Regions from separate parts of the Paenibacillus sp. FSL L8-0340 genome, predicted to be linked through region 2. Evidence: riboswitches for the same ligand, from Rfam matches in the RefSeq annotation. Region 2 holds a riboswitch; the other holds the start of a gene.
The links. A riboswitch is a leader RNA that binds a small molecule or an ion and turns the genes downstream of it on or off. The one in region 2 is predicted to bind cyclic di-GMP.

Region 1 (4,212 bases), 1.8 Mb from region 2:
GAACGTTTTGCAGGTGAAACCAAATACCCGCTGAAGAAAATGATCCGGTTTGCGGTTGACGGCATCACCTCATTTTCACATAAGCCGCTGAAGATAGCCTCATATATAGGCTTCTTTCTCTCCTTCTCCAGTTTTGTGTATCTGTTCTTTGTATTGTTCCAGAGAATCTTTTTCACCTCATGGACGGTTCCGGGCTGGGCTTCCATCGTCGGCGTCAATTTGTTGTTTAACGGCATCGTGCTGATGCTGCTTGGCGTAATAGGTGAATATATTGGACGGATATATGATGAATCCAAGGATAGACCGCTGTATATCGTGCGTGAGACCAAGGGTTACCGGGGTAGAGAGCATGAGGAGCGGCAAGAGGACAATGATTATGGCAGATAGGAAGCTGAATGCGGGATTTGTCCAGTTTTTAAAATTCAATGCTGTAGGCTTACTGAATACGCTGATTGATTTCGCCGTATTTACCTTGCTGCATTCTCTGGGTATGATGAATACCCCGGCACAGATTATTTCTTATAGCGCAGGGACAGCGAACAGTTTCTTTTGGAACAAGAAGGTGACCTTTAAGGATAAGAGTCAGACTAGCAAGGACAGTTTTGACCGTATGCAATTAGTCCGATTCATCATACTGAACCTGGTTGTATTGGGGATATCAGTGCTGCTGATGCATCTGCTAACGGACAAATTTGAAGTTCAGGTGCTGATTTCCAAAGTACTGGTTACGTTTGTTACCGTCATCATCAATTTCTTTGGCAGCCGTAAATGGGTATTTTAAGTAAGATGTTGGGCCGTGGAGTTTCTTTATCTTAAAGATCGGGGGGATTTGATGCGTAAGTTTTCCTATTTGATTATCATTGCAGGAGTTCTAGTTATGCTGTATCCAAAAGCGAGCGAATGGTATAACGACCGGCAGCAAGAAAAGCTGCTGAAGGAGGCTGAACAGGCTTATAGTGAGCTAGCCCCTTCGTCAGAGCCCGATCTGAAAAAGCATTACGCCGAGGTCACTGCACTGCTGGCAGAAGAATCAGCTGGAGATGAACAGGCGCAGGCTAACGAACCGGCAGAGCAGGAAATAGAGGTCGGCGGTAAAGTGACCGGAATTATCACAATCGACAAAATCGATTTGAAATTGCCCATATTGGAAGGGGCGACCAAGGCCAACATGAAGCATGCCGCAGCCCATATGAAGGAAACCGCTCCAATCGGTGAAATAGGCAATGCTGCCATAGCTGCACACAGATCCAGAACTGCAGGGAGATTATTCAACAGACTGAACGAAGTAAAGGTCGGAGATACCATTTCCGTCAAGACAAGCGATCAGGAGTATGAATATGAGGTTTATGATATCTCGATTGTTGAGCCTACGGATGTGTCTGTACTGAACGGGAATAAACAAGATAAAATCCTTACCCTCATTACATGTGATCCTTTGGTAAATCCGACCCATCGGTTGATTATCCATGCGAAAATTATAAAAATTTAAATGAATGAAGTAGAAATCTAGTGATTTAGGTCTTGTAACTAGGCATTAATATGATACTATATAACTATAAAAGCTAAACACGATAACGGCAAACCTATCGAAAGGTAGGGACGCAAAGCTAAAGGGCCTTCCCTGTAAGGATGGCAGCCAGCTACCGAATGAAGAGGCTTTTTTTGTTTGTTCTTAAGATGAATCTAGTATATTCCAATAGTAGTAGGAACAGATAAAGCTTAAACGATAACGGCAAACCTATCGAAAGGTAGGGACGCAAAGCTAAAGGGCCTTCCCGGGTATGGATGGCAGCCAGCTACCGAAAGGGGTTTTATCCATGAAGAAGTTCTATTATATGTTCTTGACCTTGTTCGTCCTGGTTACTTCAGTTCAAGTAAGCACAGCTAATGCTTCCGGCGTAGAGTCGGGCTGGTTAAATACATCGCAATTGAGCCAAGGGGTTGTCCAAGTTTCCTATGATGTTCCCAAAGACAAACGTATCAAGCTCATGATTACCAAAGACAATAAGAGCTACTCTTATAACTTATATGCCTCCAAATCTACAGAAACGTTTCCACTGCAGCAGGGGAATGGCGCTTATAAAGTGTCAGTCTTAGAGAACACCAGCGGCAACAAATATAAAGTGCTTTCTTCCGAAACCGTAGACCTGAGCATGAGTAACACCAACGCCGTATATTTGAGTTCCGTACAGAATGTGAAATGGAATTCTTCCGATAAAGCAGTACTGAAAGCCAAGCAGCTCACGCAAGGGCTGACCACTGATGAAGCAAAGGTACAAGCTATCTATAATTACATCGTGGCGAATGTAAAGTACGACTACACCTTAGCAGCTAATGTTACGCAGGATTATATCCCGAACAACGATAACACACTTGCTAGTAAGAAAGGGATTTGCTACGATTATGCATCTTTGTTCGCCACCATGCTCCGCAGTGAAGGGATTCCGACGAAGCTGGTAATGGGCAATACGAGTTATGTATCTGTATACCATGCCTGGAATGAAGTATTGCTTAACGGCAAATGGGTAACGATCGATACGACAGTGGACGCCGGTTTGGGTAAGAACAAAGAAACAGGCTTCACCAAAGCGTCGAGCAAATATACAGCAGCTAAGATCTACTAATCCTGTAGAATGATGATTACCCTAAGATAACCCGCTTAATATTTAAGCCGGTTATCTTTTTTTGTTTAAGGGGTTGCTTTTTTATATTGATGTGGGGTATTATAGGTAAGCGTTGTTAGAGCGCACCCAAGTAAATAAGAAGTGGCTGAAAAGTTGTTTCAAAAAAAGCTTGCGTTTCTAAATCAAACATGATATATTATAAGAGTTGCTGGTGACGAGATAATCGGCACTGACAACGAGCTTGATCTTTGAAAACTGAACAACGAGTGAGTATGGAAATCACGCAAGTGAGATCCAAAAATTAGAGAATGTAAATTCTCGTCAGATGTTTCAAATTGAGCAATCGCTCTTTCTAAATACCAATTTGGAGAGTTTGATCCTGGCTCAGGACGAACGCTGGCGGCGTGCCTAATACATGCAAGTCGAGCGGAGTTATGAAGGAGCTTGCTCCGGAATAACTTAGCGGCGGACGGGTGAGTAACACGTAGGCAACCTACCTCTTTGACTGGGATAACTACCGGAAACGGTAGCTAATACCGGATAATTCCTTTGTTCACATGGACGAAGGATGAAAGGCGGAGCAATCTGCTACAAGGAGATGGGCCTGCGGCGCATTAGCTAGTTGGTGGGGTAACGGCTCACCAAGGCGACGATGCGTAGCCGACCTGAGAGGGTGAACGGCCACACTGGGACTGAGACACGGCCCAGACTCCTACGGGAGGCAGCAGTAGGGAATCTTCCGCAATGGGCGAAAGCCTGACGGAGCAACGCCGCGTGAGTGATGAAGGTTTTCGGATCGTAAAGCTCTGTTGCCAGGGAAGAACGTCCGGTAGAGTAACTGCTACCGGAGTGACGGTACCTGAGAAGAAAGCCCCGGCTAACTACGTGCCAGCAGCCGCGGTAATACGTAGGGGGCAAGCGTTGTCCGGAATTATTGGGCGTAAAGCGCGCGCAGGCGGCTATTTAAGTCTGGTGTTTAAACCTTGGGCTCAACCTGAGGTCGCACTGGAAACTGGGTGGCTTGAGTACAGAAGAGGAAAGTGGAATTCCACGTGTAGCGGTGAAATGCGTAGATATGTGGAGGAACACCAGTGGCGAAGGCGACTTTCTGGGCTGTAACTGACGCTGAGGCGCGAAAGCGTGGGGAGCAAACAGGATTAGATACCCTGGTAGTCCACGCCGTAAACGATGAGTGCTAGGTGTTAGGGGTTTCGATACCCTTGGTGCCGAAGTTAACACAGTAAGCACTCCGCCTGGGGAGTACGGTCGCAAGACTGAAACTCAAAGGAATTGACGGGGACCCGCACAAGCAGTGGAGTATGTGGTTTAATTCGAAGCAACGCGAAGAACCTTACCAGGTCTTGACATCCCTCTGAATCCACTAGAGATAGTGGCGGCCTTCGGGACAGAGGAGACAGGTGGTGCATGGTTGTCGTCAGCTCGTGTCGTGAGATGTTGGGTTAAGTCCCGCAACGAGCGCAACCCTTGACTTTAGTTGCCAGCAGGTAAGGCTGGGCACTCTAGAGTGACTGCCGGTGACAAACCGGAGGAAGGTGGGGATGACGTCAAATCATCATGCCCCTTATGA
Region 2 (4,212 bases):
TACTGCTTGCTGCGCCCAGTGGCCTGACATATCTGTGAATTCAGCTCCGCGTAGCATTACCGCATATAGTCCAGAAGCTGTAATTCTGGATTGAACAACGGCGTCTTCCGCCGCAGTCACTCCGCCAATATAGTTCCATATGCCTTTTGCCGGATCGTTGCTATAGATTCCAAGCTTCTCACGGCCTGTCGTCCAAGGCGCTTCCTTCGGGTACCTTACCGTCAGCTTGGCCGGCATCAGGAACGGAGCACTCGCTTGCACCTGCCACGCAGAACCTGCCTTCAGCAGCTTTTTGCCGGTTGCGTCGAGCAGTACTTCTTTCTCCAGCTCAGCTTGGGCCAAGCTTACAGTGGTATTGTCAGGGAAGGTTCCTGCTGAAATCTCCAGCCGTGCCCAGCCATTCAGTACAGACAAAGTACCTCCAGCACTTCCGATAACCTGACTGTCCTTGGCTCCGGTTACTACAGGGGTCTTCACTTCCGGGGTTGAACCCGGGTTCGGATCTGCGCCTGGATTTGGAACTGCACCTGGATTTGAGGTTGTCCCTGGAGTTGGAGTCGTTCCTGGGGTTGGGGTTACCGCTGGACTTGGAGTGGCTCCCGGACTCGGAGGGGTTGATCCTTCCTTCAGGTCAATCGACTCTATGTAGTCATCCTTCTTGCTGTAAAGCAGCTTATCCCCGGTAATGCCGATCAGCTTCGTTCCGGGCTCTATTGCTGGCAGTGATTTCACTGCATATGTAGAAAGGTTCACTTGCTGCAATGTGGCAGCACCGTCCCTCTCCTCTTGAAAAACTGCCTGCCCTTCACCTATCGACATGAAGGCATACTGGGTTCCTCCAGGCTTCATCTCGGTGAGATCCACAGGCAGAGCAGTCAGATCCTTGATATTCAGAATCACATATTTGCTCTCGGAAGACCCATTTTTTTGCTTAAACAGCACATCGCTGCCGTTAAAAACAAACCAGTCCACATAGCTTGCTCCGCCCAGACTAACAAGTGCACGCGTAGCTCCGCTTTTCAAATGGAGCAGACTGAGCCCCCCGTCACGGGCATTCTTATACACCACATTGCCGCCGGCCAGCACCGGGAAACGTCCTTCGCCAAGGTCGGCTTCAACACCCGTAGCCAGATCATGATAGATCATGCTGCCGTAATTTTTGCGCTCGTACCAGACTACACCGGCTCCATCCGTAGTCGGATTGCCATATGTGCCAGACTGTTTGTTAAGCTTTCTTCGGGTACCCGTCTCAAGATCGGCAGTGTAAATATCCCAGTTCAGTGAAGACTCCTGCTCTGTTCCTTTGTCGGCCCACACTGCAACGTTGCCGCTCACATAAGGCGCATCCTTGGCGGATGAACCCGATGTAAGAACAGTGCTGGCACCACTGGCCTGATTCATCGCGTGAACCTGCTTCACCCCATCGGCCCCTGCTTCCAGCCATACGATCCGGTTACCGGATACGTTATAGTCCGTTCTACCCGGATCGGTCCCGGCAGCCAAAACCTGCTTCATGCTAAGGCCGCCGCTAATCAGGCCCACAAGCAAACTCACCGCCACTGCGGAAACAACCATCCGCGAAAACTTCCCTTTCCTAATAAACCTCATTTACTTCTCTCCCCTAGCGCTATTTGTAGGCACGCCAAAAAACCAAGTGCCTTGAGCGGCCCGGCTGTCTTAACATCCTCCTTTGGATGAAGTAGACCCGTGGCTTTGCGTCTCCGACTTTCGTACGGATTTGCCTTTGTTTCAAACTCGGTTTTTCTGTCCCGTTATGGGTATACAAGTGTGACTTTAGATGTACAGGACTCTTTCTTTATCGGAATTTATCCCTATAAAATTAATAAGTCCTAGTTCTCCCTTACTTATATATCTTTTCCTTTTTTCAGAAATAGGCTTCGTTCTTCGGCATTTGTAAAGATTTACAACAAATATAGAAACAAAAAAACGGCATCTCTGCCGTTTAATTGTGTTATAGACTCTCAGGATTCGAACCCAGGACCTATATAAAGGATTTCACTAATTACTCCTGCTTTAAATGCTTGGCTGCGGCTGCAGGTGCAAACAGCGAGTTTGCAAGCAGAGCTACCGTTCCTTTATACACTGCGTGCGACGCTGCGACACTTCCCAAATGTCCTCCTATGTGCAGGTGAATCACTCCGTGAAGAGAGGACCAAATCGTACCTACAATAAATTCCGCATTTGAATCACCGGCGATTAGGCCTTGCTCTTGAGCGCTGACAATCACGGACAACAAGCGCCGCATAGCAGTAACAGTGCCTTTCATACTCTGCTCATCCGGTTTGAAATCGGCAAATGCTCCCCCAAACATCAATTTATAGTAGCTGGTGTAGCGCTGGCCAAATTCCCAATACACTTCTGCCAGATTAATTAAATACTGCTGCAGATCCTCTGACTGTGAAGCACTCTCAAATTCGCTCGAGAGTATTTTGCAGCCCTCCAGATATAATTGCTGGGCTAAACCTTCTTTATTAGCAAACAGACTATAGATGATCTTGGTCGAGCAACCCATCTTCTGAGCTACTTTTCGCACGGTGACAGCTTCCGGCCCTTCTTCCTGAAGAATAAAGGCTGCTGCATCAACTACGAGTTGACGAAGACTAGCTGTGTTCTGTAAGCGGGCTTCCTGGTAGGTTGTCAGCTTTCTATTGCTTGCGTCAGCAAAATTATTAGGTTCATTCAACTTAATCGCCTTCTTTATTTATGTTGTTATTCTCGGGAAACGCAGTTTCCAATCATATACCACGCATTCTATACAGTCGATTCCACAAAGTCAATCATACATACACATATCTTCTTGCAAATTTTTAAAAAAGAAGGTTTGACTTTCTCCAGCCAGCGGGTTACTATGATTTCAACAGGAAACAACGTTTCCTAACGAATACATCGTTTTAATAGGAGGAATAATTTTATGAATATTCAAGGAAAATGGTCGCTAGTCACGGGTGCCTCTTCCGGTATTGGCGAACAATTCGCAATACAGCTGGCTAAACAAGGAAGTCATCTGGTTCTCGTAGCCAGATCTAAGAACAAACTCGATGACTTGGCAGCGGAGCTCGAAAGAAGCTATAACATCAAGGTCAAAGTCATAGCTATGGATCTTACGGAAGCAAGTGCACCAAGCGAATTGTTCCAGCAATGCCAGCTGTTGAAACTTGAGATTGAGCTGCTGGTCAATAATGCCGGATTTGCCACTCATGGGAGGTTCGAGCAAATCTCAGGCCAGCGGCAGCATGAGGAGATTATGTTGAATGTTGCTGCCGTCGTAAATATGACTCATTTATTCTTGCCGGATATGCTGCGCAGAAGCTCTGGTACTGTGATCAATGTATCGTCCACCGCAGGATTTCAGCCGCTCCCCTATATGGCTGTGTATGGGGCAACCAAAGCTTTTGTCTTGTCCTTTACAGACGCATTATGGTGGGAGAATCGTGACCGTGGAGTCCAGTTCTTTGCACTTTGCCCCGGTTCTACAGATACAGCTTTCTTCACCGTCGTGGGGACGGAGGATGCTTCAGTCGGGAAGAAAGCAACTCCACAGCAGGTAGTTGAGACTGCGCTGCGCTCACTCGCGAAAAAGAAGATATACACTGTTCCAGGCTCGCAAAATTACCTCGGAGCACAGTTGTCCAGATTCGTTACCCGAAAGCAGAGTCTGCGGATTGTTGGAAACATGCTTGCCCCAAAATAGCGTATAATGAACAAAATAGAAAATTCACAGAAAGGGGGTAGGATACATGATATTGAGCATGAATTGGATTACACTCAGGGTGCGGGATCTGGAGGCATCCCTTAATTTTTATCACAGCATTCTGGGACTTCCGATTGACCGCAGATTCGAAAGCAGAGGAAGACAGATTGTAATGTTAGGCACGGAGGGGCAGCCCAAGATCGAGCTTATTCAGGGAAGCGACCCGGCTCTGAAGCCGGAATGCGGTGTGTCCATTGGGTTCGAGGTGGCGTCACTGGATGAGGCGATAGAGAGTTTCAAAAGCCAGGGTATCCCGGTAGCGCGTGGTCCGATCACGCCGAATCCACGCATATCATTCTTTTATGTACTGGATCCGGACGGTTTCGAGGTACAGATTGCAGCGCACAGCTAAGCCAGTGTTTTCGTCTTTTCACTATGGAGCAGAAGCAATAAAGCTGCACCCCGTCACAAGATTCATAAATTACCCGAAACGGGGCACG

Region 1: another riboswitch for cyclic di-GMP. It lies ahead of NST07_RS03185 (transglutaminase-like domain-containing protein); the one in region 2 lies ahead of NST07_RS10895 (S-layer homology domain-containing protein).

Annotation. Positions count from the first base shown of each region.
Region 1 is NZ_CP151967.1:693,240-697,451, forward strand. It holds gene NST07_RS03170 (glycosyltransferase family 2 protein) at 1-387, shown strand, start outside; gene NST07_RS03175 (GtrA family protein) at 377-781, shown strand; gene NST07_RS03180 (class D sortase) at 878-1,489, shown strand; cyclic di-GMP riboswitch class I at 1,567-1,648, shown strand; cyclic di-GMP riboswitch class I at 1,722-1,804, shown strand; gene NST07_RS03185 (transglutaminase-like domain-containing protein) at 1,818-2,624, shown strand; rRNA gene NST07_RS03190 (16S ribosomal RNA) at 2,986-4,212, shown strand, end outside.
Region 2 is NZ_CP151967.1:2,464,785-2,468,996, reverse strand. It holds gene NST07_RS10895 (S-layer homology domain-containing protein) at 1-1,608, opposite strand, end outside; cyclic di-GMP riboswitch class I at 1,660-1,753, opposite strand; gene NST07_RS10890 (TetR/AcrR family transcriptional regulator) at 2,024-2,704, opposite strand; gene NST07_RS10885 (SDR family oxidoreductase) at 2,933-3,712, shown strand; gene NST07_RS10880 (VOC family protein) at 3,759-4,124, shown strand.